One region of the Mesorhizobium montanum genome, then DNA from elsewhere that is predicted to be linked to it. Evidence: riboswitches for the same ligand, from Rfam matches in the RefSeq annotation. Region 1 holds a riboswitch; the other holds the start of a gene.
The links. Region 1 has a riboswitch for fluoride ahead of RFM68_RS27580 (hypothetical protein). Riboswitches for the same ligand answer to the same signal wherever they lie in the genome.
Positions count from the first base shown of each region.

Region 2: it holds a riboswitch for fluoride, as region 1 does, so the genes downstream of both, crcB (fluoride efflux transporter CrcB) here and RFM68_RS27580 (hypothetical protein) in region 1, are expected to answer to the same signal.

Region 1 covers NZ_JAVIJF010000024.1:40,693-55,143, reverse strand. The annotation lists gene allB (allantoinase AllB) at 1-592, opposite strand, end outside; gene RFM68_RS27605 (purine-cytosine permease family protein) at 696-2,150, opposite strand; gene RFM68_RS27600 (LysR family transcriptional regulator) at 2,370-3,281, opposite strand; partial or broken gene RFM68_RS33840 (hypothetical protein) at 3,670-3,754, opposite strand; gene RFM68_RS27595 (EF-hand domain-containing protein) at 3,932-4,489, opposite strand; gene RFM68_RS27590 (MutS-related protein) at 4,953-6,494, shown strand; gene RFM68_RS27585 (MutS-related protein) at 6,491-8,014, shown strand; fluoride riboswitch at 8,507-8,567, shown strand; gene RFM68_RS27580 (hypothetical protein) at 8,640-9,290, shown strand; fluoride riboswitch at 9,363-9,425, shown strand; gene RFM68_RS27575 (respiratory chain complex I subunit 1 family protein) at 9,542-10,483, shown strand; gene RFM68_RS27570 (hypothetical protein) at 10,493-11,173, shown strand; gene RFM68_RS27565 (proton-conducting transporter transmembrane domain-containing protein) at 11,177-12,646, shown strand; gene RFM68_RS27560 (hydrogenase large subunit) at 12,643-14,187, shown strand; gene RFM68_RS27555 (NADH-quinone oxidoreductase subunit B family protein) at 14,198-14,451, shown strand, end outside.
Region 2 covers NZ_JAVIJF010000015.1:73,236-87,686, reverse strand. The annotation lists gene RFM68_RS20740 (hypothetical protein) at 1-358, opposite strand, end outside; gene RFM68_RS20735 (DinB family protein) at 582-1,094, opposite strand; gene RFM68_RS20730 (glutathione S-transferase family protein) at 1,155-1,847, shown strand; gene RFM68_RS20725 (DUF1905 domain-containing protein) at 1,865-2,161, shown strand; gene RFM68_RS20720 (hypothetical protein) at 2,165-2,398, opposite strand; gene ndk (nucleoside-diphosphate kinase) at 2,568-2,990, shown strand; gene RFM68_RS20710 (hypothetical protein) at 3,151-3,357, shown strand; gene RFM68_RS20705 (DUF190 domain-containing protein) at 3,377-3,721, opposite strand; gene crcB (fluoride efflux transporter CrcB) at 3,735-4,169, opposite strand; gene crcB (fluoride efflux transporter CrcB) at 4,193-4,627, opposite strand; fluoride riboswitch at 4,725-4,787, opposite strand; gene RFM68_RS20690 (hypothetical protein) at 4,910-5,179, opposite strand; gene RFM68_RS20685 (MarR family winged helix-turn-helix transcriptional regulator) at 5,346-5,762, opposite strand; gene RFM68_RS20680 (cupin domain-containing protein) at 5,866-6,342, shown strand; gene RFM68_RS20675 (YbaY family lipoprotein) at 6,380-6,796, opposite strand; gene RFM68_RS20670 (molybdenum cofactor biosynthesis protein MoaE) at 6,876-7,355, opposite strand; gene moaD (molybdopterin converting factor subunit 1) at 7,357-7,608, opposite strand; gene pgsA (CDP-diacylglycerol--glycerol-3-phosphate 3-phosphatidyltransferase) at 7,610-8,206, opposite strand; gene uvrC (excinuclease ABC subunit UvrC) at 8,700-10,805, opposite strand; gene RFM68_RS20650 (SDR family oxidoreductase) at 10,802-11,566, opposite strand; gene RFM68_RS20645 (outer membrane protein) at 11,980-12,624, shown strand; gene RFM68_RS20640 (TfoX/Sxy family protein) at 12,772-13,152, opposite strand; gene RFM68_RS20635 (glutathione S-transferase family protein) at 13,259-13,855, opposite strand; gene RFM68_RS20630 (hypothetical protein) at 14,124-14,451, opposite strand, start outside.

The DNA.
Region 1 (14,451 bases):
CGGGCATGGAGGCCATCGCCTCTGCGCTCTCGGCGTGGACGATGAAGATCGAGCCGAGCCCGGCCACCACCCGCATCACGCTCTCCATATGCTGGGGCGTAATGCCCGGAAAATCGTCGGTGCCGGTGTCGCAGAGGAAGGACTTGAAGCCGAGCACGCCCTCGGCATGCAGCTTTGGCAGATCGGCAAGGTTCGACGGGATGGCGCCGCCCCAGAACCCGACGTCGACATGGCAATGGCCTTCGGCGGCGGCGCGCTTGGCGGCCAGAGCGTTGATCGTCACCGTGGTCGGCACGCTGTCCAGCGGCATGTCGACCAGCGTGGTGATGCCGCCGGCCGCCGCGGCGCGGGTCGCGGTCAAAAAGCCTTCCCATTCCGTGTTGCCGGGCTCGCAGATATGGACATGGCTGTCGACGAGCCCTGGCAAAAGCACGGTGTCGGCATCAAGCCTGACGGTTTCCTTGGCGTTCGCCGGAGCGTCGAGCGCTCCGATGCTGACGATCCGGCCGCCGGTAACGCCGACCGAGATGGCACACTCGGCATCGGGGAGGATGGCACGTGGTGCCCGGATGATGAGATCGAGGGACGTCATGGCAACTCCTCCCGGTCGCGCGGCAAGCCGCGTCGGACGCCTGGCTGGGACTGGGTATGGTAATCCGGAGGCCGGACCGCGGCCTCCGGATAGTGATGCCTGCTCAAATGCTGGCGAAGCCGAGCAGCGCCTTCACGTTGGCGTGTTTGTGGACGATCGTCACGCCGATCAGGTAGACGGCCGCGCCGGTCAGCCAGGACTGCAGGGCCGGGAAGCCAATATAGTCGCTGTTGAGCATCGGGATCAGGCCCGCTGTGTAGACGCCGACCAGTGTTCCGGCGGCGAGCGCGATGACGCCTGGCCAGTTGGCGATGCCAAGCTCGCTCCAGTTGGCGACGCGAAACATCGGCCGCTTGATGCCGAACAGCCAGGGCAGCAGGAACAGGTCGATGGCCATGATCGTGCTGGCGACCGGCACGGTGGTCGAGCCGATGCTGGTTGTCAGGTTGAACGTGTCCTGCAAGTTGGGCAGGTAGAAGGTCAGCACCGAGGCGATCAGGCCAAGGCCGACGACCGTGTATTGGCGCTTCCAGCCACGGATACCAGAAAGCACGTTCTGCGCCCCGTTTACAGCGATATAGAGGTTGCCGTCCTGCACCGCCCACTGGTTGATGACGATGACGGCGATGCCGAGCAACGCGCTGCCGAACATGGTGAAGTTGACGAAATAGCTGATGCTCGGGCCGAAATCGGGCTGATTGGAGAGGGCCGCGATCATGTAGCCCATGATTGGGAACAAGAGCGCACCGACCAGGTACGAAATGACGATGGTCGGGATGTTCCACCACGCGGCGCGGCCGGCCTTGGCATAGCGGAAGAAGTCCGGCTCATTGCCCCAGGTCGACAGACCGACCATGCTGCCAATGACCATGATCATCCCGGTTTTCGAATCGACATGCGGCACAGCCGCAAGCACGCTACTGGACACGGTGGTGAAGGCCAGGATGGTGGCGAAGATGCCCCACACCAGAATCACGGGCACGGCGACGAACTGGGCGAAGCGCTGCACGCCCTCGAAGCCGAAATAAGTGTTGACGATCATGACGATGGCCAGGAGCGCGGTGATCGCTCCGACCGCCGGCACCGTCATCAGCCCGCCGGCGATGTCGATGATGAACTTCACCGTGAAAAGATAGAAGGCCATGCCGTTGACGATCAGGAGCAGCGATACCAGGCCGCTGCCGATAGTGCCGAAGATGCTGCGCGCCATGACCGAATGCGTCTGGCCGGTGACGGCGCCGGCATTGGCCGAGCCGATGCAGTAGAGGCTCATCACGGCGGCCGCGATCAGCATCGCCACCGTCAGTTCGGAAAGTGTCAGGCCTTGGAAGCGCGCGCCGTAGCCGACGAGCACGGTGCCGAACACCGCTTGCATCGAAAGGAATTGGGCCAGCATGCGGAAGTTCGAGCGCCGCTTCTCCTGCGGCACGACAGATTCGGTGTAGTCGGCAATGTCCGCCTCGGTGACGGACAGCATGGTCTCGACCCCGTCGGCGATGGCCGGCGGCGTTTCGTTCGGCAGCGTCTGCCGGGGCGATATTGAAGTTTGCGCGGTCATGTCTGATTCCCCTTTGCGAGGTGTTCCCCTGGTCGACACGCTGCTCGCGCCTTGCCTTACCGCAGCATCAACGAGACCTATGCAATGTCGCCATGCTTGACCATAGAAAGGGCCGCTTCTGCCCTCAACGCCCAAAGATCGAACGCGAGGCATTAACGGAATTAATGTACCTTTCACCCTTTGGCCGGAACCGGTTGTCTGGCCCAGCCACCTGCGTGATCATCCTGGCTGCGACTGCTCAAGGATTTCGGCGATGAACAGTTCGCGCGCCGTATGGGACGGGCTTTGCGGATCGGTGACTACGAACATGTTGGTGCACGGCACGTTGCTTCCCGATAGCAGCGGCCACAGCCGACCAGCATCGACATCGGGCTGCGCATACCCTTCGGGCAGGAAGCACAAGCCGACGCCGAGAATCGCAAGGCGCTTGGCCTCTTCCAGATGATCGGAAATGCCGGCGATGTTGCGGCCGAGCCCGTGCTCGACCCGGAACTGGGTCAGTTCGTCGCCCTCGTCGGCGCCGGTCAGCACAAAGGCCTCCACAGCGAGGTCGGCCGGCTCGGCAACGGTCTTGCCGAACAGCGGATGCGGGCGCCCGCAATATGGTCGGTGGATCTCGGTAAACAGGTCCAGATAGGCAAGCTCGGCCCGCTTGACGCGCGACGGCGAAATACCGACGTCGATCTTGTGCTGGATCAGCGAATTGACCACCTCGGTCCAGGCGGCCACCTCGACGATGAGCTCGACCGCGGGATACTTGGCATGGAACGCGGCGATGGCCTCGTCGAGCACCGGTGCGACCAGATTGGAGACCAACATTACCCTCAGATGTCCGCGGATCTCGGCCTTGACGTCCGAAAGCCTCGCCGGGATCTCGCGGATGGTGTCGGCGAATTCCTGGCAGCGCTCTGCGAGGATGCGGCCCTCCTCCGTCAGCTCAAAGCCGGTGGGGCCGCGATGGCAGAGTGTGACGCCCAGCCGCTCCTCCAGCCGCCGCAAGGCGAGGCTGAGCGCCGGCTGCTTGCGGTTGAGCTCCTTCGCCGCGTTGGTGACCGAGCGGGCGCTGGCGATCTCATGGAAGAATTTGAGCAGGTTCCAATCCAGGTTCCTGGCGAACTGCAGGTCCCGCACCCCCGCATCCGCTTGCCTGCGACCCAATGCCTTGCCCCTTGATGTTTAACTACCGATGCCTTCGGCCAACCTGTTCACGCCGACGTACTTTTGCAACGCCGAAACGGCCGACTAGGCCTGCGCCAGCTTAAGCGGTGAACTGGCAGGCAGCAACGCATTCGAACATTCGAAGTTGCGGTGGTATATAGACGACTTCGGGCTTCCCGACCACGATCCGGTCGATCGCCTGCTTGCGCCCGGAAGTGAACTCGAGGATTCGTAACTCTCCGCTGGATCTGACAACGAATGACGGAGCACCTGAGATCAGCGACACTTTCCAGCCACGTAGTTCGCCGATGGAAACTGAGGCGGCTGAACCGCATTTGGACGATGTTGGCCGTCGTACATCCCCAAACGTTGTTGCCAATGTACTTTTCGTTGATCAAAAGCTGGTGCACCGTCCCCAGTGTCCACGGCCGCCCGAGATCGGTCAAGCTCACCGCTTTGCGCGCCACGCGATCTGGCACTTAAGCGTCTTGAGAGTGGCTTTTCGGAGCGATGAAAGAGATAATCGTCTCTGGATATCTAGCTCAGCTTGAGACATACCTCACGTCTCGCTTACGAATCTTGCTCCCGGGCGTGGCGAGCAGTAGAGGCAGTTGGCTGCCAGTCTACTCTGCATCCTCGTTGCGCGACCCGTGGAAGAAGGTCTGGATTTCCTCCATATCGACGCTGCCGTCACCGTTCTCGTCGACAGCGTTGAATATCCGCCCAATGAAATCCTGAACCTCGGTCTTGGAAAGCGCGCCATCGCCGTCGGCGTCCACGACTGCGAACATTATTCGCATCCCTGCACCATGCATCATCCGCATTTTCATGCCGCCGGGTCTTCCCATCATCCTGCGCCCCTCTTCCGAGCCCATTTGGAAGTCGCGGTGCCAACGATCGCCTCCCGGCCGTTGCGCGCGCGGACCACGATCTGGCATCCTTTCCTGCATCATCTCGCTCATCATCTGGCGCATCATTTCACGCATAGAGTCCTGGGACTGTCCGTGCGGCTCTGGCGACTGTTGCGCTTCTTGCTCCTGCGCCGGCGCACCGGGCACTGGTGTCCCGCTCGTCTGGGCAAGCGCCGGCGAGCCCAGCATCATCAAAGCGGCGGCAACTGCAGTGGTTCTGCATGGGGTTGTCATCGTGTTCTCCTCTGGAAGAATGACCAAGCCGAACATTTCGGCATCCAGCCAACCAAACCCGCTCCTCACCTCATGGTTCCTTGAAGGCCACCACCGGAGTATGAGGAAGCCGCGCGGCGGCTATGTGGCGTAGGCGTTTGCCGCACTGGCGAGCGCAAGGTCACGCGCGAGGGCGCACCGGTCGCGCGACGGCCGATCCACCAAAATCAGGCGACCAGGCCCCCGACACCGCAAGGAAGTCCTTGACCGTAGTGGGTACGCTCCCTACGTTGACGACTACAGCGGTGGAGTTCGCTACAACTGCCTCGGGCCGATAACTCCTGCTCTCTTGAAGATGAGCAGGAGTGGTGAAATGGACCAGATCCGCAAGCGCCCAGGGCCCAAGCCGCAGCCTGATTTTGACTCGAGTGTTCCGTCAAGGGTTCGGAAGAGCGCTGGACGAGCGCCGCCATTGGTTGCTCCCAAACGCGCGGGGCCTACCCAGAAACGGCCGCCCAAGATGGCCGCCTTCGAAAGCATCCTCTTCCTCCATCCGGAAAAATATCCGCCTGCGCATGAGGCGGGACAGCCTGAATGCTTTGCCGATCTCAACCTCGACCAGGTCGTCGCCGCGATCAACTCGGGCCGCAAGGAATACGACCTCGAGGGATATTTCCATATCAGCCTGACCTCCACGGACGAGGTGGCCTATCGCCATGAGATCGTCCGTGACCTGGAAAACGAGGACCTGCTGAAGCTCCTGCGGGCTTTCGCGGAAAGCATGCGGGGGATGCGCGCGCATCTCGCTCAGGCGGAAAAGATCCGCTTCAGGCTTCAGAAGGAGAGCTGGTTCCTGAAGGCGGCCAACGCCTATTGCCGCGCCGTGACGGAGTTGGCGGACAAACTGGGACCCACCACCGTCGCTTCGCAGGGCATGAAGGCCTTCTGCCGATACATTCAGGATTATGTCGGCTCCAGCCGCTTCTCATCCTTGCAAACGACGGTCGAGGGGATCAGGCGTGACCTCGATGGCATCCATTATTGCGTCTATCTCTACGGTTCGAGCCTCAAGGTCCACAAATATCGGGAAGAGACGGACTACAGCGCGGAAATCGAGGAGACTTTTGCCAAGTTCCGGCAAGGCGACGTGAAGGATTACAGCTGCAAACTGCAGGACTGGGTGGAGATGAACCACGTCGAGGAGAAGATCCTCGCATTCGTCAGCCTTCTGTGGCCGGACATCTTTGCACGCCTACGCGGGTTTTTTGGCGCCGAGAAAGACGCGTTTCTCGACACGAAGGTGGCCGAGTTCGACCGCCAGATCCAGTTCTACCTCTCCTATCTCGATTATATCGGACGACTGAAGGAAGATGGCCTGGCCTTCAGTCTCCCGGCTGTTTCCGACCAAGACAAGGCAGTCAAAGCAATCGATGCGTTCGACATCGCGCTGGCGGCCAAGCTGTCCGCGGACAAGTCGCGGATCGTGTGCAACGACTACGAACTGTCGGGCAAGGAGCGCATCCTGGTCGTGTCCGGTCCCAACCAGGGAGGCAAGACCACCTTCGCCCGGATGTTTGGCCAGATGCACCATCTCGCGAGCCTCGGGCTGCCGGTTCCGGGACGAAAGGTGCGGCTATTCCTCTTCGACACGGTCTTCACTCATTTCGAGCGCGAGGAGGATATTGCCAACCTTCGCGGCAAGCTGCAGGACGACCTTGTACGGGTGCACGATATCCTCGAACGGGCAACCGCGCAGAGCGTCGTCATCATGAACGAGATCTTCACCTCGACGACGCTGCAGGATGCAACGTTCCTGAGCGAAAAGGTCATGCGCAGGATCGTCCACCTGGACACGCCCTGCGTGTGGGTCACCTTCATCCACGAACTGGCGACTTTCTCGGAGACAACGGTCAGCATGGTCAGCTCCGTCGATCCGGCAAACCCCGCCACCCGTACTTACAAGGTCGTTCGGCGCCCAGCCTCGGGCCGATCCTATGCGATGTCGATCGCGGAGAAGTACGGCCTCACCGAAGAGCGGTTGAGCGAAAGGATCCGCCCATGAAAGCGCATCTGATGCACCGCGACCGCGATTTCGACCTGAAGGCAAAACTGCCCCGCAACGCCGACGATCTGGTCCAGGACCTGGAGCTCGACACGCTATTTCGCGCCATGGCGGGAGAAGACAAATTCCTTTTCGAGGTCGCCAAGGTGGCGATCCTGGCCAGTGTCGGCAGCGACGCTCCCACGATCCTTTACCGCCAGGAAGCCTTGAAGGACTGCATCGAAAACAGCGGCGTCATCCGCGACGTCTACGATACCGTGATGGCCACGATCGAGGGGCGGCGCACCAGGGGTGGCCTGCTCTATCTCGGAAGCTATCCGTCGGGAATCCTGAACCATTCGGTGGAATTGCTCGAGGGGCAGATGGAGGGCTTGCAGAATCTGAGGGCGCTGGCGGACGCGAACTTGTCCCGCTTCCATTCGGAGGCGTTCACGACCCTTTTCAACACGCTGAAGGAAGAACTCGCCGGCGATTTCATGAAAGACGTGGCACGTCATCTGCAGCAGATGAAATTCCGGGACGGCATCTTGTTGAGCGCGACACTCGGGGACGGAAACAAGGCCAAATCCTACATCCTACGCAATCCGTCAGCGGAGAAGCGAAGCTGGCTGCAGCGGCTTTTCGGGCCGAAGGAGGAAGCCTACATTTTCCAACTCGATCCACGCGACGATGCCGGCGCCAGGGCACTTTCGGAGCTGCGTGACCGGGGCTTGAATATCGCCGCCAATGCCGTGGCGCAGTCAGCCGAGCATATCCTCAGTTTCCTCCACATGCTGCGCGCCGAACTCGCTTTCTATATCGGCTGCCTTAACCTGCGGCAGCGGCTCGTCGCCAAGGGCGAGCCGATCGCGTTCCCGGTGCCAGTCGACGCTGGCGAGCGACGCCACCACTTCGAGGGACTCTACGACGTCTGCCTGTCGCTGAGTATGGAGAAGCGTGTCGTCGGCAACGACGTCGACGCCGTAGGCAAGGTTCTCACCATAGTCACCGGGGCCAATACCGGCGGCAAATCCACCTTTCTGCGAAGCTTCGGCCTGGCACAATTGATGATGCAATGCGGCATGTTCGCGCCGGCCGTCTCGTTCTCCGCCAATCTCTGCGACGGCGTCTTCACCCACTACAAGCGCGAGGAGGACAGTTCGATGACGAGCGGCAAGTTCGACGAGGAGTTGAGCCGCATGAGCCGGATTGCCGATGTCCTGGCGGGAAACTCCCTTGTTCTCTTCAACGAATCCTTCGCCGCGACCAATGACCGGGAGGGGTCGGAGATCGCCAAGATGATCGTCGACGTTCTTTTGAAGAAGGGGATCAAGATGGTCTTCGTCACGCATCTCTACGCCTTCGCACATGCCTATGTCGACGGGAAGTCTGATGACCTCATGTTCCTGCGCGCCGAACGCGAGCCCGACGGAACGCGCACGTTCAAGCTTGTCGAGGCCGAGCCGTTGCGGACCAGCTTCGGCCAGGATCTCTATCAGGCAGTGTTTCAAGACGGCCCGCGCAAAAACGCAGCGGCCTAAGCCAAGCGTCAACTAAACGTGCAGTCGTCGCGATTGCGTGCCGGTTGGACGATGGGCGATCCGACCGCCGGCTAGTATGAGCGACAGGCAAGGCTTTGGCTGCGCCGCTACCGGGGACCGCAGCGAGGCTGACGCTTACAGGGTGACAGGCAAATCTGGCGTGCGCCAAAAGCCCGTCGCTTACGTCATTTGCCTCGACGGGCTTTTTAGCTAAGCCTTAGAAAATGTTAATGTCAGTCGCTGCAAAGGCGGAGCATAATCCCTTTCTACCCCGCAATGGGGCAAGGGCCCGGCCTGTCCCCTCAAGTCCCCCAACCCCCCGACAGGCCGGGCGCCCACTCGCGTTTTAGGCGCGTCCATTCGGGAAGCCCACGCGCCGAAGCCCTCAATAGCCGCAAGGCGGGCGTGAAGGCCAGATAGCTCGGCCATTTCAAACTGATGCACTACCGTTTGGCGTGAATCCTTGTCCCGAGCGGCCAAGTCTGCTAGCTTTTCTGGCGCGGGGATGGAGTCCCCCTTTAACCGCCGCGGTGCTGATGACTCCTGCCATGCGTGATTCATGGTGGGAAGGTGCGGCTGACAGATTTCCCTCCATGAACAGATGCGGCACGGGCTGGTGCAGACAATGATGCGTGCTGAGATCGCATTGATGAACAAGCAACGCTGGGCAGCTCCACCGGACAGGCCGACCGAGCTGTCGAACATCGAGTTGCGCTACGGAAGCGTCGTCCGGATACTGGTGGAGATGGGGTTTCGCGGGTCGACGAGCGAGCACACCTTCAACGACTACATAAAATCGCTTCGGAAGCTCGGGCTGCCCGTGTCATCAAAGACGGCGCCGCGAAAGGGTCACGCCATCATCTATTCCTTCGAGAACGTCATGGATCTGGTGCTTGCGTTCTTGCTTCGAGTGTACAACGGCGTTCCGGACGCAGTCCTAAGGCAGCTCGTGGAGGCCCGACCGGAACTCCATCGCCTCTATTGGCTGGCCTACCGTGATCGCTGTTCCGGTCTCGGATCCCCTTTCCGGATCGGCAAAGGCGATGGTTCATTTGAGATAGCAGGCGTCTTCCTCGACCTGAAGCTGAACCACGCTGGCGGCAGGCTGGTGGGCTTCGGCCCGCCAGTTGCACTTTCCCCGATGGAGGCCTTCGCCAGATTTGCGCAATCGGACATCACCTCGCGGGCGTTTCTTCCTATGCGGCTTTCAGAGCTGTGCGAAAGGGTAGCCGGACTTGCCAGGCAGGAAATGATGAACCGCCGCGCGGACGGTTGACGCGGCCAGGCGTTCGTAAATGCGCGTTGAAGGCAACGATGCCGTTGACTTTTCGGCGCCGGATTCCATATGATGCCCAAAGGTGATGGAGTTCACCTTTTAACCGCCCTCAGGGCTGATGACTCCTCTGGTGCCGCTAAAAGGCATGGAGAGGAGTCCAATGATCATTCCCCCAAACGACAATTGTGGCCCGAATTCCGCTCGCGCGGTCGATTTGCCCCGCGCTGACGAAACGGGAGCGTCGTAGGGGCATGCGCGACATTCTATTGCAGATCGCCCAGTTGCTGACGGTACTGGCTTTCGCGCCGCTTCTGCAGGGTTTCATCCTGTGGGCGGAGGAACGCGTGCAACGCTCGCAAGGTCCGAGCGTCCTCCAGCCCTATCGAGACCTCCGCAAGCTGTTCCGCAAGCAGATCGTGGTCCCCGAGACGGCATCCTGGATCTTCTGGATAGCCCCGGTCGTCGCCTTCACCTGCATGTTGACCGTTCCGATCCTCATTCCGGTGCTCACGAATTACCCCCTGCCCTATTCGGATATGGGAGACATCCTTGGCGGCGGCCTGATCCTCACCCTCGGCTCATTCATGGTCGTGCTGGCAGGCCTCGATTCCGGCAGCGCCTATGGCGGCATCGGGTCGAGCCGAGCGGTGATGCTCGCCATACTCGCCGAACCGACTTTGATCCTCGTCTTCGTCGGCATCACGCTGCTTGCCAAGGCGATGATCCCGTTCGTCGTCAACCATCTGCTGGTGGAAAGTCCGGCGGTCTATTGGAGCCCCGCGCACCTTTTCCTGGTTGCGGCCTTCTTCGTGCTCTTGCTGGTCGAGACAGACCGCTTGCCGATCCACTCGAGCACCCACATCGAGGTCTATATGATCGAGGAAGCACGTATCCTCGAATATTCCGGACCGCTTCTGGCGCTGCTCAAATGGGCCTCAATGATGAAGCAGTTCATCCTCTACACGATCTTCTGCAATGTCCTGATCCTGCCCTGGGGCCTTTCGGCCGGAGGGACGGCTATCGGGGCGTTGGGAGCCCTTGGCGGCGTCCTGGCCAAGTTCCTGTTGGTCGCCATCGCCGTCATCGTCGTCGAGACGGTTCAGTCGCGACTGCGCTTCTACCGCTACCAGGAGCCTTTGGCCGCCTCATTCCTGCTCGCCGTCGTCGCCATCATCAGCACACAGCTAGGGTAGATACCCGCCATGGTCATCGCGCATCTTGACCCGCTCGCCGCATCGCTCTTCAGCCTGATGACGATCGTCAGCCTTCTGCTCGCCTTCGTCATGCTCGGTTCGCGCTGGCTCGACAATTATCTCTACGCTTTCGCCGGCGAGTCCTGGGTCATTGCTGGGCTTTCGGCATCGGTCGGCTACTATGCCGGCTATCCCGAGCTTTACCTCATCGCCATCCTGACGGCGCTCTTTCGCGGGCTGCTCCTGCCTTACCTGCTGTGGCGGATCATCAAGCGGCTTGAAGTCAGCCGCGAGCTGCACGAGATCCTGCGGCCGAGCACGGCGTTGGTCGTTGGCGCGCTGGCCGTCGTTTTCTCGCTGGTCGTAGCCTACCGCATAGGCGGCGAGCTTGGCCTGGCCGGCACGGTCGCCGTGCTGGCGCTCACCGTCATGCTGTCGATGAAGCTCATCGGCTTCCTGATGCTCACGGTCCGGCACGAGGCGATCAGCCAGATCCTCGGTCTGCTGGTGCTGGAGAACGGTATCTTCCTGGGCGCGCAGATCCTCGTGCCCGGCATGCCGTTGTTGATCGAGCTTGTGATCCTGTTCGACCTGTTGATCGTCGTCGCCTGCTTCGGTGTGCTGGTGCAGTACTTGATGAGCCAGATAGGCAGCACCTCGAGCTTCGAGCTCAGGCGACTGGTGGGCTGACCGATGGCAGGCACGCCTCTGATTGTGCTGATCGCCGCTCCGGCCGTCGCCGTCGCCGGTTCCCTTGCCGGGCGAGGCGCTCGCCTAGCTGAAGCGCTGAACCTCGCGGCAAGCATCGTCGCCTTCATCGCGGCCGTCGGGCTCGTGGCCGTCGCGGCGACTGGTGCGCCCCGGACATGGTGGGCCGATTACATTCTGCTCGACGTGACCGGCGCATGGGTGATCCTGTGTGCGGCCGTCGTTTACCTGCTCGCTTCGATCTATGCAGTCGGCTATATGCGGCTGCTCGGCGAGGAGGAGCGACTGCCCCGCTTCTACGCTCTTTTTGCCGCTTTTGCGCTGACGGTCTTCGTCGGTCCGCTGATGAACAACGCCGGGCTATACTGGATCGCCATCGAACTCACCACGCTGGTCAGCACCTTCCTCGTGGCCTTCGAGCGCGACGCCGGCAGCATGGAAGCGGCCTGGAAATACATCATCGTGGTGTCGGCAGGCATCTCCGTTGCACTGCTGGGGACCGTGATCCTCTACTGGGGCGGCAGCCTGGTGCTCGGCCCGACCTACGACCTGACCTGGGCGACGTTGCGAGGCGCCGCGCCGAAGATCAATCCAGGCATCCTGACGCTGGCGTTCCTTCTCGTGCTCGTCGGCTATGGCACAAAGGTTGGCCTTGCACCCATGCACACCTGGCTGCCCGACGCGCACAGCGAAAGCCCCGCTCCTGTTTCGGCCATGCTGTCGGGCGCGCTCCTCAACACGGCTCTGCTCGGCATCGTGCGTTTCCTGTCGATCGTGGACGCCTCCGAGACCGGGGCATTGCCGCGCGACGCCTTCATCGGACTCGGGCTGTTCTCGGTACTGGTCGGTGCGCTGTTCATCGTGCGCCAGCGCGGAATCAAGCGACTGATGGCCTATTCCAGTGTCGAGCACATGGGCATCATGGCCCTCGGCTTCGGTTTCGGCGGGCCGCTCGGCGTGGCCGGGGCGCTCTACCATATGCTCAACCACTCGCTGAACAAGTCGCTGATGTTCTTCGGGGCGGGCAACGCAATGCGTAGCTACGGCACCAAAAGGATTGGCGGTATCGGCGACGTGATGGGCCGCTTTCCGACGCAGGGCGGGCTTTGGCTGGCAGGCGCGGCGGCGATCACAGGGGCGCCACCGTTCGGGCTGTTCCTCAGCGAGCTTGCCATCCTCCGCGCTGGATTCCACGGCCAGTACGACTGGGTGGTCTATGCGATGGCGATCCTGCTGATCGTCATCTTCATCGGGTTCCTGAACCACTTTCGCATCATGTATTATGAAGGGACTGATGGCGGCGAGTACCCCACGACAGTGGTCTCCAGTCTCTGGTGCGTCGCGCCGATGTGGCTGGCGCTGCTTCCCCTGCTCATCTTCGGCGTCTGGTGGCCGCAAGGTTTCACCTCCTATTTCGCCCTCGTGTCGCAGGCTCTTTCGGGAGTTCAGCCATGAACCAGGCGAGCGGCGGCGACCACGTTGTAGCCATGGCTATTGCGGCGCGACCGTCTACTCCGATCGAGACGCGGGTGGCCGCCAAGGACCTTGCCACTGCCGCAAGGCGCCTCCTCGACGAAGGCGGCCGGATGCAGATGGTCTACGCCTGGTGGCCGGAGCCGAAAAAGCTCGAGCTGCGGTACCTGGTCGGCCGTGCAGGCACAAAAAACTTCGAATTCTGGACATGCCGTCCGGCCCGCGATGGCGTGCCGAGCCTTGCCGACATCTGGCCGCTGATCGGCTGGTACGAGCGGGAAATCACCGATCTTTTCGGTTTCGTTTTTTCGGGCCATCCGGAGCCGCGACGGCTGGTCCTGCACGAAAACGCCAAGGTCGCGCACCCGCCCTTCACTCCCAAAGCAAAGGATTCGCCGATCACCGTCGAAGGCGAGAGGCGCATCGTACCCGCTCTCGCCGGCGATCGGGAAGACGTCCAGCTTCTGCCGTTCGGCCCGGTCCGGTCGGACGTCGTGGAGTCCGCCGAGTTTCTATTCTTCTACGTCGGCGAGCAAATCCTGCACTATCACCCGCAGCTTTTCTTCAAGCATCGCGGTATGGAGAAGCGCTTCGAAGGCCTTGCCCCCGAAGCGGGCGTCGTCATGGCGGAGCGCATCTCCGGCGTCGGCAGCCTCGCCCACGCACTGGCCTATTGCCAGGCTGTCGAAGCGGCGGCCAGTTGCGTCGTTCCGAAGCGCGCGGCATGGCTGAGGGTGCTGCTCGCCGAACTCGAACGGCTCTACAACCACCTCCACTATCTCGGCCATCTGGCTGACACGACGACCCTCAAGGTTGGGCAGGCCGAAGGCAAGCTCCTGGAGGAGCGTGTGAAACAGCTCAACGCGCAATTGACAGGAAGCCGCTTCCTGCGCGGCATCCTCAAGCCGGGCGGCCTACGCCGCGATCTCTTCCCGAAGGACTGGCTGCGGGAGAAGCTGGAAGACGTAAGGCGTGAAGCCGCGCGCTACGCCCAGCTCCTCGATGACACCGACAGTTTCCTCGACCGCCTGATCTCGACGGGACACCTCGACCGCAAGGTGGCCTTCGACCAGGGCGCGACGGGTCCGGTCGATCGCGCGTCGGGGGTCGACCGAGACCTGCGCCGCGACCATTCCTATGCGGCTTATGCTGAACTGCCGCTGACCGTCGCCGTCGAGACGGCGGGAGACGCCTACGCCCGCTTCAAGGTGCGCGTGGCCGAGATCGACACCAGCCTGGTGATGATGCAGCGCGTGCTGCTGCTCCTGCCCGAAGGCCCGGTCGCCACCGAATGCCGCCCGTTGCCTGGGTCGCACGGGCTCGGCTGGAGCGAGTCGCCACGCGGCACCTTGTTCCATGCCATCCATATCGGCCCTGACGGCAGGGTGGCGCGGGTAAAGATCAAGTCGCCATCCTTTTCGAACTGGCGAGTCTTCCCCTTCACCGTGCACGATTCGAACATGATGGACTACGCGATCAACGAGGCGAGTTTCGGCCTCACAATCGCGGGCTGCGACAGGTAGGGAATGGAAAATGGCGCTCTGGACGCTATTCGGACTGAAACGCGGCAAGGCCACTACTTCCTGGCCGCTTGGCGAGTCAGGCGATGGCCAGGACGGCCTGCTCGGAATGCCGCGCTACCATCCGGAGCTGTGCAAGGAGGGGTGCGAAGCATGCGCGGAGGCCTGTCCGACGGCCGCAATCACGGTACGGCCGGAGGGCCAGGACCGCAATGGAGGGGGAATGCTTGCCGTGGATTACGGCCGCTGCGTCGTCTGCCAGCTTTG
Region 2 (14,451 bases), on a different contig from region 1:
AGGTGCCAGTGCCGGTGTCGAGGCCGGCAGAGCCGCCGACGGTGCCAGTGCCGCCGATGCTACCCGTTGCACCCAACGAGGTGCCGGTTGTGCCCGTGGTGCCGCCGATCGAGGTCCCCGCTCCAGCGTTCAAGCCGCCCGTGCTGCCCACGCCGACGCCGCCGATATTGCTGCCAAAGCCACTGCCGAGACCGGTTGAACCGCCGATCGATGACCCCGCGCCGGAGTTCAAGCCGCCCGGGCTACCGACGCCGCTGTTGTCGATGCCAAAGCCGATGTCGAGACCAGCAGCATTTGCCGGCACGGCGAAAATGGCCCCGACCAATGCACCGGCGATTTTCTCTATCATACCATTCATGGCGTTCTCCTTCGTTGCCACATTTGTTCCGCACCGCATCGCCGGAGCGCCGTGTCCGTGCGCATGCCTGTGCGGGAGGGAACAAGGGGAATACGAATGGCTTCCGTCAGGGTTCCATTTTTTCGGGGAAAAATCCGTTGTTCTGAAATGCTATACGAGTTTTCCTTGATGTTTGAATTTGATCGACAATCGGCGACCGGAAAACCGTCCACGATGCTGCGTCTCAGGCGTAAGCGCGGCCTTCCTCGGAGCGCTGGAACAGCACCAGGTCGAGCGGCACCGAGGGTCGGCCGAGCACGGTAAGGCACATATGCGCCTGGCCGCGATGGTGGGTCTGGTGGTTGAAGAAATGGCTGAGTGCCGGCGCCACCCGTTGCGAGACGGTGCGCATGTCGGTCAGTGTCATGTAGGAGAAACGGCCGGCGAGCGTATTCTCGCTCATGTCGCCGACCCAATCGACAATCCTCTTGTCCTCTGCCTCGCGCGCCAGCCGCAGGCCGGACAAGACACGGTAGAGAATGGCGGCGGTGTTCGAAGGCGCGTCGCCCTCGCCGGTGAAGCGCTTCATCCAGACGCGGTCGACGGCGAGCAGATGGTTGAGCGTGCCGAGCATCGAGCCGAAGACGGCGCCGACATCACGACCGAGCTCCTCCTCGCCAAGATCTGCGGCGGCATCGTAGAGGCGGCCATTGGCCCATTGATTATAGGCCGCAAACATCATGAAATGCTGCTTCATTCTTCCCACCCGGCTCAAACGAATCCGAGCCCTTCGTAACCCGCAGCAACGGACCCGCCAATGACCATTCTTCTCTACGACCTCGTCGGCCACGACGCCGCCCGTCCGTTCAGCCCGCATTGCTGGAAGACGAAGATGGCATTGGCGCATAAGGGGCTCAGCGCAACCAAGGTGCCGACACGCTTCCTGGAGGTGCCTGAAGTCGAGGGCGGCGTGTCGAAGACGGTGCCGGTGATCCGCGACGGCGAGCGCGTAGTGACCGATTCCTTCGCCATCGCGCTCTATCTCGACGAAGCCTATCCGGAACGGCCGACGCTGTTCGGCGGCGAAGGCGGCAAGGCGACGGCGCGCTTCATCGAGCGCTGGTCGCAGTTCACTATCCACCCTTACGTGGCAACGGTGGCACTCACCGACCTTCACGACATGCAGGATGGGACGAACGCCGCCTATTTCCGCGAGAGTCGCGAGCAGAGCTACGGCAAGCGGCTGGAAGACGTGGTGGCCGGCCGCGATGCGGGACTCGCCAGCTTCCGCGCCTCGCTCAAGCCGCTGCGCTCGATGCTCACCTACCAGCCCTTCATCGGCGGCGAGACGCCGCTGTTTGCCGATTACATAGTCTTCGGCGCGCTGCAATGGGCGCGGATCGCCTCGCCCTACCGGCTGCTCGAGGATAGCGACAGCGTGGCCCAGTGGTTCGAGCGCTGCCTCGACCTGCATGGCGGGATCGGCCGGCAGGTCGCGGCGGCGGCGTGACGGCCGCGAGCGTCGGGATGTTGCGCTATGAGATGCAGGCCGAGATCTGGGTCTATCCCGGCAAGGGCGGCTGGCATTTCATGACGCTGCCAACGGACTTCGCGGCGCTGATCAAGGCCGCGATGACGGGACTGGTGCGCCCTTGGGGATCGCTCGGCGTCACGGCGAAGATCGGCAAGACCAGGTGGCAGACATCACTCTTTCCCGACAAGGCGTCCGGCAGCCTGCTGTTGCCGGTCAAGACCTCGGTGCGCCAGCGCGAAGGTCTCAAGGCCGGCGACGCGCCGACACTGATCATTGAGGTCGAGCTTTAGCGTCTACTTCGACGCGCCCTTGTCACGCGCGTCCCCGTTCGGCGCATCCTTATCGACCAGCCTGACACAGATCGGATCGCCCTGCTCCATGCGCACGCATTGCCATTCCGGGCCGAAGCCGAAATTCTGCTCCGCGCGCTGTGGGAAGAAAAGCAGGGCAAGGACGACAGCGGCGAAAAATACGGCCACGAAAAGAAGGCCAGCCATGTCGCCGCGTGTGAGATAGGGCCAGTTCATCGCCTCAGGCTCCGCTGCCGCGGGCTTCCATGCGAAGCGCGTTCGCAGCCGTCTAATTATCCCGCAAAGGGCTCGCCTTGGCCAGAAGCCACCTCCCCTTGGCAAGCCGCCAAGCGGCTTGTATAGAGCCCGCCACTCCAATTTCCATTCCCAGAACAAGGACGACCCTATGGCGATCGAACGCACCTTCTCCATGATCAAGCCGGACGCGACCAGGCGCAACCTGACGGGCGCCATCACCAAGATGCTCGAAGACGCCGGCCTGCGCGTCATTGCATCGCGCCGTGTGTGGATGAGCCGCCGCGAGGCCGAGGGTTTCTACGCCGTCCACAAGGATCGCCCGTTCTTCGGCGAGCTGGTGGAATTCATGTCGTCGGCTCCGACCATCGTGCAGGTGCTGGAAGGCGAGAACGCCATCGCCAAGAACCGCGAAGTGATGGGCGCCACCAATCCGGCCAATGCCGCCGAAGGCACCATCCGCAAGGTGCATGCGCTGTCGATCGGGGAGAATTCGGTGCATGGCTCGGACGCTGCGGAAACGGCCGCGCAGGAGATCAAGTACTGGTTTTCCGACACCGAGATCGTCGGCTGACTTAGCCAAATCTGCCAGGAAATAGAGGCGGCTCCGGGCCGCCTTTAACATGGGTAAATGCGGGGCTGGCCGAGCAACCTATGGTGGCCAGCCTAGCGATAGAAGTCTCCCCGCCCCCGCGAGCTTCTGTCGCGCTTCCGTCCCGACAACGGAGGATGCGATGATAGGTCCCCATGTTTCCAAGAGCGGCGTTGCATATCCGGACGATCTCGTCCTGCTGAAGCGCATCTATGACCAGGTCTGCGTGGAGCGGGGCATTGCCCGCGGCAGTTCCGAGGCTTCCGACCTGGCGATCGAAGCCATGAAGCTTTTTTCCGCCGGCATTTTCGACGAAGATACCATCTGCCGCCAACTTCGCCACCGCTGATCGGGCGATTGGCGAGGGTTCAGTCCCCGTCACCGTAGCGGATGACTTCTACCTTCTCGCGGGTGATCAGGCAGCTCTTCGTCTTCGTCAGCGCCTTGATCTCAGGGATCAGCGCGTCGATCTTCTCCGGCGCGTCGACGATCTCGACGACGATAGGCAGATCCTGCGACAGGCGCAGGATCTTGGCGGTGTGCAGCACGCTGGAGCGGCCGAAGCCGAGCGGACCTCTCAGCACCGTGGCGCCGGCCATGCCGGTCTGGCGCGCCTTGATGACGATCGCCTCGTGCAGCGGCTTGCCGTCGGCCGCCATGTCGTCCTCACCGAAGAAGATCCTGAGCAGCGCGCATTGTGCGGGAAGTTCCATGTTCTCCTCCTGACTACCTGTTCGCCTGATTAGCTTTTGGCAAGCGGTTGAACCTGGACGCCATGAGATAGCCCATCCATGCGGCGACGAGCGACAGCCCGACCACACTGATGAAATAGGTCACGGCCAGCGGCCAGTCGCCCTCGAACAGCAGGATAAATGTATCGAGGCTCATCGCCGAGAAAGTGGTGAGGCCGCCGCAAAAGCCCGCCATGACGAAATTGCGGCTGACAGGACCGACCATCAGGCGCCCGTCCGGGCGGGTCAGCGTGGCGAAGGCCATGATGATCCAGGAGCCGACGATATTGACCAAGGCGGTCGAACAAAGCGGGTTCAGGCCGAGCAGCGAAACGATGACATAGCCCGACAGGAAGCGGGCCAGCGAGCCGATCGCCGCGCCGCAGCCTACCGCCAGGTAAAGCCGCCTCTCCATCTGTCTGTCCGCCATCGCTCGGCCCGCCATCCCGATGGCTAACCAGCCGTCCAGGTGGCTAAATAAGCCATCCAGGTGGCTGACGCAGCCACCCAGATGGCCGCCCAGAAGCCGATGGCGACGAACAAAACGCACAGAACCGACGAAGCGACGACGTTGAAGGCGGCGAGCCGGCTCTCGCCGTCGAGCGCCAGGTTGAGTGTCTGCAGGCAGAAGGACGACACCGTAGTGTAGCCGCCGAACAGGCCGACGACGATCAGGTCGCGGACGAGATCGCTGGCGAAGACACCGCCGACCGCCCGCGCCGCGCCGGCGAAGGCGCCGATGGCAAGAGCGCCGGAAACGTTGACCAGCAGCGTGCCCCAGGGAAAGGTCTCGCCAAATCCGCGGCCGACCACGCCGGAGAGGAAAAAGCGGGAAATGCCGCCGAAGAAACCGCCGATCAGAACCAGGGCGCAAGCCGCAACGGTCATCGCTTCAAAGCCTTTCCATACGCGATCCCAACGGAATCACCTCATGAAGACAGGCATGATACGAGCAGAAAAAAATAAATCCTGCCGCGCGAGAGCACGCCTGGCAGGAGTCATCAGCCCATAAGGGCGGTTTCGGGGGAACCCCATCCCCATTTTCGAGGGAGCCTAGGCGGTTGCGGCGGCGCGGTCAACTTGCGACGGCGCCGACGTGCCAACGCAGAAACCCATTGCCAAGCTGCTTGCTTCAAGCCGAAACCCGCCGCCCTCCCGGCGGGCAAGGGGTCATTTGGCTTGACGATCTTTCACATTTGCGTGGTCGTTCGCCGCCGTCGTGTCGGTGGCCGGCGTCTTGGTCTCCTCGCCGGCGAACGGACTGCCCTGTCCAGGCGCAAGGTCGCCGCTATGGCCGGCCTTGTTGGTCTGGAAAGGCTGGCTGTCGGGACTGAGCCCATGCTGCTCGGCGTTGAACAGATGATCGTCCGCCCTGGTGAAGCCGGCGAAGGCAATCAGCGATACGCCGGTGGCTGCCAGGATGATCGCGTGCTTTTTCATATCTGGTCTCCTTGAGTGCCAGATCGATCCGCGCCATCGGTCTGGCGGTTTCAACGAAGGGACGTTTTCGGGAAACATCCCTTTTTGCCTGCCCGCCATGTTGGAAGGAACGCTTCGCGGACCCGGATTATTCCCGGCAATGGTGGTCGGCCCGAGGGCAACCGCCTCAGCGAATAAGCGGCGTGTCCCACAATTCGCCGAGCAGCCTCTTCAGCTCGTGGAAGCGCTTTTCGCCGAGCTCCTCGGCCCATTCGCGCTCGATGTCCAACAGGATGTCTGCCATCTTCTGATAAGCCGCGCGGCCGCGGTCGGTGAAGTTGACGACCGTCCCGCCGGCGGCGTCAGACGCCACCGAACGCGTGATGTAGCCCATGCCCTCCAGCGTCTTCAGCAGCTGGTTCATGGCCTGCTTGCTCATGGCCGCGCGCTCGGCAAGCGCGCTCGGGCGCATCCCGTCCGGACCCGGATACTGGATCACCGCAATATGCGGCGGGCTGAGGTCCTCGAACCCGGAAGCCCTGAGCTCCCGTATCAGCTTGCGGTGGATGGCCGTGGCCGGCACGCGCAGCAGCGCGCCGATCAAGGGAGGCTTGCTTGGCGGGTCATCCGTGAGTTGGGCCATTGACAGTCCGGTAAATTGAGTTTACCTACATTGGTAAATTCGATTTACCACATGGGAGGATTCAATGCTAGAGAAAGCCAGCCAGATCCGCGTCAATCCGGCGGACGAAACAATCGGCGATGGCAGGCTTGCCGTGCGCTTCCTTCTCACCGGCGAGCAGTCGAACGGCAGTATCGCCGCCTTCGAGCTGACGGTGCCCGGCTCCCAGCGCCTACTCGCCCCGGCACATAGCCACGACCACTATGAAGAGACCATGTATGGGATCGAGGGCGTACTCTCGCTTACCGTCGATGGCCAGCAGCACAACATCGAGCCGGGACAGGCGCTGTGCATACCGCGCGGCGCGGTCCATCGCTTCGACAACGACACAGCCGAAACCGCCAAGGTGCTCTGTGTGGTGACGCCGGCGGCGATCGGGCCGGAGTATTTCCGCGAGGCCTTCGCCATCTTCAGCACCGGCGGTCCGCCCGACCATGCGAGGCTCATGGACCTGATGCGCCGCTTCGGCCTAACGCCAGCGCCGCAGCCGCCACAGGGCTGATCTTTTGCGAATGCCTCGGCCCGCGCTTGGTGAAGCGTCAAGACGTCGCCATTTTTAGCACGACGGTCCGCGGCTTGCCGGCCAGCGGATCGACGTGATGGCTTGTATCGGTGATGAACAGTACCCGCTCGCCGACGGTGATGCGCGCCTGCAGCGTATAGGTCCGGCCCTTCTGGATCGTCTTGGGATCGAAGCCGATCTCGAACCTGATCGGCACCTGGCCGGCGGGCGCTATCCTGCGCTTGGCGATTACCGCTGCCGGCGCATCGGCCAGCGAGACGTCGGCGAGCTCGACCACGAGCACGGCGTCGGGCGGCAGGGCGATGCGCTCGCGATAGATCACCTCGCCCGCTATGGTCCTTTCGCCGGCATCGATCACTTCAGGCACGGCAAGCACGCCGACGACCAACGGCACCAGCCCGAAGATGAAGAATTCCGTGATACGATCCAGCATGAGATTGCTCCGCCAAGCAAATCAAACCGATTGGCAAGCTTGGCAGGGATTGCGGTCGTTCGATGGCCGAACGCGATTTTTATTGGTCCGGTTTCGTCCAGCGGCCCGCCGCGTGATCGTCGGCTTCCTTGGCCTCGACCCAGCCGCCCTGGGAGCCGTCGGCGAGATGTTCCTTCTTCCAGAAGGGCGCGCGCGACTTCAGATAATCCATGAGGAAATTCGCCGCCTCGAAGGCCGCCTGGCGGTGCGGCGAGGCCGCCACTACCAGAACGATGTTTTCGCCCGGCGCTATCTTTCCATGGCGATGGATGACGGTGAGCCCCTGCAGCGGCCAGCGCTCGGCGGCGTCCGCGGCGATGCGGCCGATCTCGGCCTCCGCCATGCCGGGATAGTGTTCGAGCTCGAGCGCCGACAGCGCGCCCTGCTCATCACGGCAAAGGCCGGAAAAAGTGACCACGGCGCCGATATCGGCGCGGCCCTTGGTCAGGCCGGCGATCTCAGCGGCGACGTCGAAATCCTCGCGCTGGATGCGGATGGCGGGAACGACGGCGCCGGCCATCTCAGCCCCCGGTCATCGGCGGAAACAGCGCGATCTCGCGCGCGCCTTCTATCTTCTCGCGGTGGCCGACATGTTCCTGATTGATGGCGACGCGAATGACGTCCGGGTACTGCAGCGCGTTCTCGTATTCCTCGCCGCGCGTCTTGAGCCAGCGAAGCAAATCGGCCACGGTTTCGATGCCGGAAGGCAGCTCGACATCCTCTTCCGGCTTGCCGATCCGCTCGCGTACCCAGGCGAAATAGATGAGGCGCATCTCACTCGTCCATGATGTGCTTGAGGCCGGCGCGGAAATAGTCGTAGCCGGTGTAGAGCGTGACGAGTGCCGCGACCCACAGCAGCACCAGGCCGATCTGGGTGGTCAGCGGAAAAATCTTATCGCCGGCCGGCCCGACCAGCAGAAAGGCGATGGCGACCATCTGGATGGTGGTCTTCCATTTGGCGAGCTGGGTCACCGGCACCGAAACTTTCAAGGCGGCCAGGTATTCGCGCAGGCCCGAAACCAGGATCTCGCGGCACAAGATGATGATCGCCGCCCAGAGCGACCAGCCGGCAATGCCCGCGTGGCGGTCTGTGTCGGCGGCAAGCAAAAGCAGGCAGGTGGCGACCAGCAATTTGTCGGCGATCGGGTCCAGCATCTTGCCGATGTTGGAGGTCTGCTGCCAGGCGCGCGCAAAATAGCCGTCGAAGTAATCGGTGATCGAGGCGAGCAGGAAAATGACCAGCGCCGACCAGCGGGCGAAGTCGGACGACTTCAGATGCCCCTCGAGAAAGAAGCACAGCACGACCAGCGGCACCGCGATGATGCGGGCGTAGGTGAGGATGTTCGGCAGGTTGAACGCGCGCTGTGCCATGTCGTCTCGGGAAATCTTCTCCGCCAGAAGTACTCAAATCAGAAGCCAATGTAGGGGGTCAACAGCCGAGATTCGATTGACCAGGGAAAATCGACGTGAAGGCGGGCGTGAAGCACACCCTCTGTGCCCCAGGCATCTCCCTTTTGAGAGCGGACCTGGCGGCCTCGGCGCCGGCTCTTCTTGCAACGTCGGGGGCGAAGCCCAGGCAACTTCGTCATCCACGGGCGGAGCGGGAGCGAAGCGGACGCGCAGACCCGAGGATCCATTCCGTGACCTCGCGCGAACGGCGCAACGGAGCAGAACAGAGGTTTTTCTGAGCCGCTGCAACGCGTAGAGGTAACGGAATGGATTCTAGGGTCTGCGCCGCGTCGCTGCGATCCTTGCTCCGCCCTAGAATGACGACGGGACAAGCGTCTCGGCTAATCGCCAAGGTACAACATCTCTCGACTTGCCGACACCATCGTCAAACTTTCGTGCCTGAAAGCGGCCACCCTCAGCTCTCGTGGAAGTGATTGTAGACCAGCTTCGCCACATGCTCGGAAATACCGTCGACCTTGACCAGGTCCTCGACCGCGGCGCGGCTCACCGCCTTGGCGGTGCCGAAGGCGAGCAGCAGCGCGCGCTTGCGGCCGGGGCCGATGCCGGCGATCTCGTCGAGCGGGCTTTTGACCATCTCCTTCTTGCGGCGGGCACGGTGCGAGCCGATGGCGAAGCGGTGCACCTCGTCACGCAGGCGCTGGACGAAATAGAGTACCGGATCGCGCACCGGCAGCGTGAAGGAGTCCCTGCCCTTGACGAAGAAGCGCTCGCGGCCGGCGTCGCGGTCCGGCCCCTTGGCGATGCCGATGGCGACAACCCGGTCCTCGATGCCGAGGTCGGCAAGAATCTGGCGCACCGCCGTCATCTGGCCCTGACCGCCGTCGATCAGGATGACGTCGGGCCAGGCCGGGAAGCCGCCATTGCCGGCGACCAGATCCTCCTCGCCGGCATCGCCGTCCGCGGCCGGGCCTTCCGACACCGACGATTTCTGCTCGTCGCCATGCTCCTTGAGCAACCGCGAAAAGCGCCGCTGCATCACTTCGCGCATCATGCCGAAATCGTCGCCCGGCGTGATCTCGGTCGAGCGGATGTTGAACTTGCGGTACTGGTTCTTCACGAAACCTTCCGGCCCGGCGACGACCATGGCGCCGACCGCATTGGTGCCCATGATGTGCGAGTTGTCGTAGACCTCGATGCGCACCGGCGACTTTGCCAGGCCGAAGGTCTCGGCAAAGCCCGCGAGAAGCCGCGCCTGGGTCGAAGTCTCGGCCAGCCTGCGTCCGAGCGCCTCGCGCGCATTCTGCAGCGCGTGATCGGTCAGGTCCTTCTTCTCGCCGCGCTGCGGCACCGAGATCGCTATCTTGCGGCCGGCATGGGTGGAGAGCGCCTGTGCGAGCAGTTCCTGTTCCTGCGCGGTCCGCGACAGAAGCAGCGCGCGCGCCGGCAATTTGTCGTCATAGAACTGCGCCAGGAACGAGCCCAGCACCTCGGCCGGCTCCAGCGCCGGATCGGCCTTGGGGAAATAGGCGCGGTTGCCCCAATTCTGGCCGGTGCGGAAGAAGAACACCTGGATGCAGGTCTGGCCGCCTTCCTGGTGGATGGCGAAGACGTCGGCCTCCTCCACCGTCTGCGGGTTGATGCCCTGATGCGCCTGCACATGCGACAGCGCCGCCAGCCGGTCGCGATAGATGGCGGCGCGCTCGAAATCGAGTTCTTCCGAGGCCTGCTGCATGGCGGCCGAAATCTCGGTCTTCACCTTCTGGCTGCGGCCGGAGAGGAAATCCTTGGCCTCGGCGACCAGTTCGGCATAGCCCTGATGCGATATCTCGCCGGTGCAGGGACCGGCGCAGCGCTTGATCTGGTAAAGCAGGCACGGCCTTGTGCGGTTCTCGTAGAAGGAGTTGGTGCAGCTTCGAAGCAGGAAGGCGCGCTGCAGCGAATTGATGGTGCGGCCGACCGCGCCGGCCGACGCGAAGGGGCCGAAATAGTCGCCCTTGCGCGAGCGCGCGCCGCGATGCTTGTAGATGCCGGGCGAGACATGGTCGCCGGTGAGCAGAATGTAGGGGAACGACTTGTCGTCCCGCATCAGGACGTTGAAGCGGGGCCGCAGCCGCTTGATGAGGTTGGCCTCGAGCAGCAGCGCCTCGATCTCGGTGCGGGTGACGACGAACTCCATCGTCGACGTCTCGCGCACCATGCGGCCGATGCGGGCGGTGTGGAACCTCCCTTGAGCGTAATTGGTGACGCGCTTCTTCAGGCTGCGCGCCTTGCCGACATAGAGCACGTCGCCGGCGGCATTCATCATGCGATAGACGCCGGGCTGATTGGGCAGCCGCTTGACCAAGGTCTGGATCACCTCGGCGCCGACCATGCCGTCGGCATCGCCCGCATGCGGCGTCCAGTCGATGGCCGTGAAGGCGACATCGGGTCCGGACGGCAAGGCCTCGGGCTCGACGATCTCCTCGGCCGCCTCGTCCTCGATGTCGACATCGGGGTTGACATCGGGCGGCAGATCGTCGGCGGCGCCGTTTCGTCTATGCTTGTGGTCCGTGGGACTCATTCCACCATGCCTGTCACATCGGGCGTCTGCCACGCAAGATGCTGGCCGCCGTCGAGCGCGATCATCTGGCCGGTCACCGAGCGCGCCTGCCAGAGATAGCGGATCGTGGCACCGAATTCGGGCAATTGCGGGCCGCGCTTCAGGATCAGGCCCTCGACCTGGCTTTCGAAATCATCGTCATCCTGGCGCTTATTCTTCAGCGTCGGGCCAGGGCCGATGGCGTTGACGCGGATGCGCGGCCCGAGCGCCTGCGCCAGCATTTGCGTTTGCGTCCACAGCGCCGACTTCGACAGGGCATAGGAGAAATAGCGCGGCGTCGGCCGCCAGACGCGCTGGTCTATGATGTTGACGATCAGCCCCTCCTCGCCTTCGGGCATGGCGCGAGCAAAGTTCTGCGCCAGCAGCGCCGGCGTCTTCACATGGATGGCGAAATGACGGTCCCAGGCCTGCCAGTCGAAATCTTCCACCCGATCGTCGACGAACAAGGAAGCATTGTTGATCAGCAGCGTGACGGGCCCGAGCGCCGCTTGCGCGCGGCCGACAAGGTCGCCCACGGCATTCATGTCGGTCAAGTCGCCGGCGACCACGGCGGCGTGGCCGCCCGTGCCCGCGATCTTCTCGGCCAGCGCCTTGGCCTCGTCGCCGGAGCGGTTGGCGTGGATGGCGACGGCGAAGCCATTGGCCGCTAGGTCCTCGACGATTGCCTTGCCGATCCGTCTGGCTCCACCCGTCACCAGCGCGACGGCCGTGGCTTGTCTCATGTTGTCAATCCTCAATCGGCTTCACGATTCCGGGAAGCCGGCACAATGTGACGGGCCAAGCGTTAAATGCCATTTCCACCTGGGGCAGGAATGTGGCGAAGCGGCCCGGACGCGCGTCCGCCCCATCGGATTCGGGGCACCGTATGACCCAATATATGTCGCCGGACCCCTTGAACCAAGCGGTGTGCAGCGCAACATAATTAGCCTGCTGACATTCGCTGTTGCGAAGATGCAACGTCAAGTTTCGGCCTCATTCGCGCCGGGGAATGACCCAAGTTCAGGTTCGCTTCAGCCGCATTTCAGCATGACATTTGGAACCGTTGGACGCCAAGCCCGTTTATCCCCCCGGACGGGCCGGGGCGTTTCATGAACAAACAAGCCTACGCGTCTTGTGGCTTAAGGAGAGTATAACAATGACCAATCTCAAATTCGCGTCGCTCGCCGCTGCGCTCGGGCTGTTCGCCTTCGGTGGCACCGCCTTCGCCGCGGACGTCGTTTCCGAAGAGCCGCCGGCTCCGGCCCCGGTTGCCGAGCTTCCGGTTGCTTCCTGGGCCGGCCCCTATGCCGGTATCAACCTCGGCTACGGCTTCAGCGGCCATGTGAAGGCCCCGGGCGTTGACGCCAAGACCAAGGGCTTCATCGGCGGCGTCTTCGGCGGCTACAACTGGCAGCAGGAGAACTTCGTTTACGGTGCTGAAGCCGACCTCGGCTACAACGGCACCAAGGGTTCGAACAACGGCCTTTCCGCCAAGTCGGGCGTCGAAGGTTCGCTGCGCGCCCGCCTCGGCTATGCCGTGACCCCGGAAATCCTGCTCTATGGTACGGGCGGTCTCGCTGCCAAGAACCAGAAGATCGATGATAGCGTCACCGGCGTAAACGACAGCAAGGGCATGCTCGGCTGGACCGCTGGCGCAGGTACCGACATCAAGATCACGGACAACGTGTTCGGCCGCGTCGAATATCGCTACACCGACTACGGCAGCAAGAACTTCGGCGCCACTGGCAAGGTCAAGTCTTCGGACAACCGCGTCACCTTCGGCGTCGGTATGAAGTTCTAAGTCGTTAGAAGCCACGACACGGAAAAGCCGGGCCCTGCGCCCGGCTTTTTTTGTGCCTGTGGAAACCGCTGCCGGCGCCTCCCGATCCCTCAAGGAAGATTGGCCGCCTTCGCCAATCGGTACGGCTGCGAGCCTCTCGGGCAGGTCTCATTTCGACACCTTCGACGGCTTGGCCTTCAGCTTGGGTGGAAGCGTCTCGACGAAAGCCAATGCGCGGTCGAGCCAGCCAGCGAGATCCGCATCGGTTGCCGTGCCTTCCGGTACGACACGGATGTAGCCTTCCATCGAACGCCCGCCCATTTCCATCGGGCTCGCATGGGGGCGAGCAGCCGCCGTCGCATGCGCGTCCTTGCCGACGCGCACCAGAAGCCCGCGCTTCGAGGTGCCGATCAGCATGTTGCCGTTGAGCATGAAGCAGGTGCCGCCGAACATCTTCTGCTCGGTGAAGGGGCGCTTGCCAAGTGCGGCGCGCAGGCGCTCGACCATGGGGTCGGGCGCGACGCCGGTTTTGGTGACTGACTTTGCCATGCTCACCTCAGCGATTTGGACGGCGTCAGGCAAGCATGGAAGCGGGTGGAGATTCAAGGTGGGGCGCGCGAACTGCCAATCTCCCCCGCGGGGAGATGGGCAGTTGTCACCCCGGTACACATCCTTTCAGTTCCGGAAACTTCTCGTCAAAGCGCGCGGCCCAGCGGACCAGGCGGCTGCGGCCCTTCTCCCACTGGCCGGAAAAGCGCAGCGCCAGATAGCCGAGGCAGGCACGCAGCGCCATGTGGCCGGCAGTGATCTTCTTCGGCAGCTTCGGCGGGTTGGCGTTGATGACGTCGAGCGCGGTGGTGATCTTCGTCCACTGACGGTCGAGCCAGGGCTGGTAGACAAAAGTCTCGGGCCGCGTGCGCCGCTCATAGACCATCGACAGCGCGCAGTCGCAGATGCCGTCGGCCAGCGCCTCGAGAACCTCCGCCTCGAGCCGCCTGTCGGGATTGCGCGGGAACAGCGCGTTCTTCGACAGCCGGTTGAGATGCTGGGTGATGGCGCGGCTGTCGTGGATCGTGCGGCCGTCCTCCAGCACCAGCACCGGGATCTTGCCGAGCGGATTGGCCGAGATCAGCTCGGCGGGCTTGTCCTCCGTCTTGACCGGCACGAGATCGACGGCGACGCCGGCATAGATGGCCGCCATGCGGACCTTCGAACTGTAGGGAGACGTGGACGCGTAGAGCAGTTTCGGCATGATCGGGTTTCCAGTTGTTTGCGCCACTGTTGACCGAACGAGGTCTCCAGGGCAACGGCCCAGCAAAGCCAATCCAGATTAGCCAACGCATTCTGCCAGCGTAGGCGCCCAACAAGAAAGCTCCCGGAAGTTTTGCCATGACGCAAAATTTCCGAGAGCTTTAGGAGGAGCGTCCGCTCCGACTCCGCCGCTGTGACACCGAACTGGCGAGAGGGATGCCTCGACGGCATCCACCCTCACCTGTAGGGCCGCGCGCGAAGCTACGCGATTACTTCTTGCCGGCCGGCTTCTTTGCCGGAGCAGCCTTCTTCACGGCTGCCGGCGCCTTGGCGGCGGCTGCCTTCATCGGAGCCTTGGCGGCGGGCTTGGCCGCTGCCTTCGCTGCCGGCTTCTTGGCTGCAGGCTTCGCCGCTGCCTTGGCCATTGGCTTGGCTGCTGCCTTGGCCGCAGGCTTCGCCGCTGCCTTCGCTACCGGCTTCTTGGCCGCAGGCTTCGCCGCTGCCTTGGCCATTGGCTTGGCTGCTGCCTTGGCCGGAGCCTTGGCGGCTGCCTTCGGCGCCGCTCCCTTCTTCACTGCTGCAGGTTTCGCGGCAGCC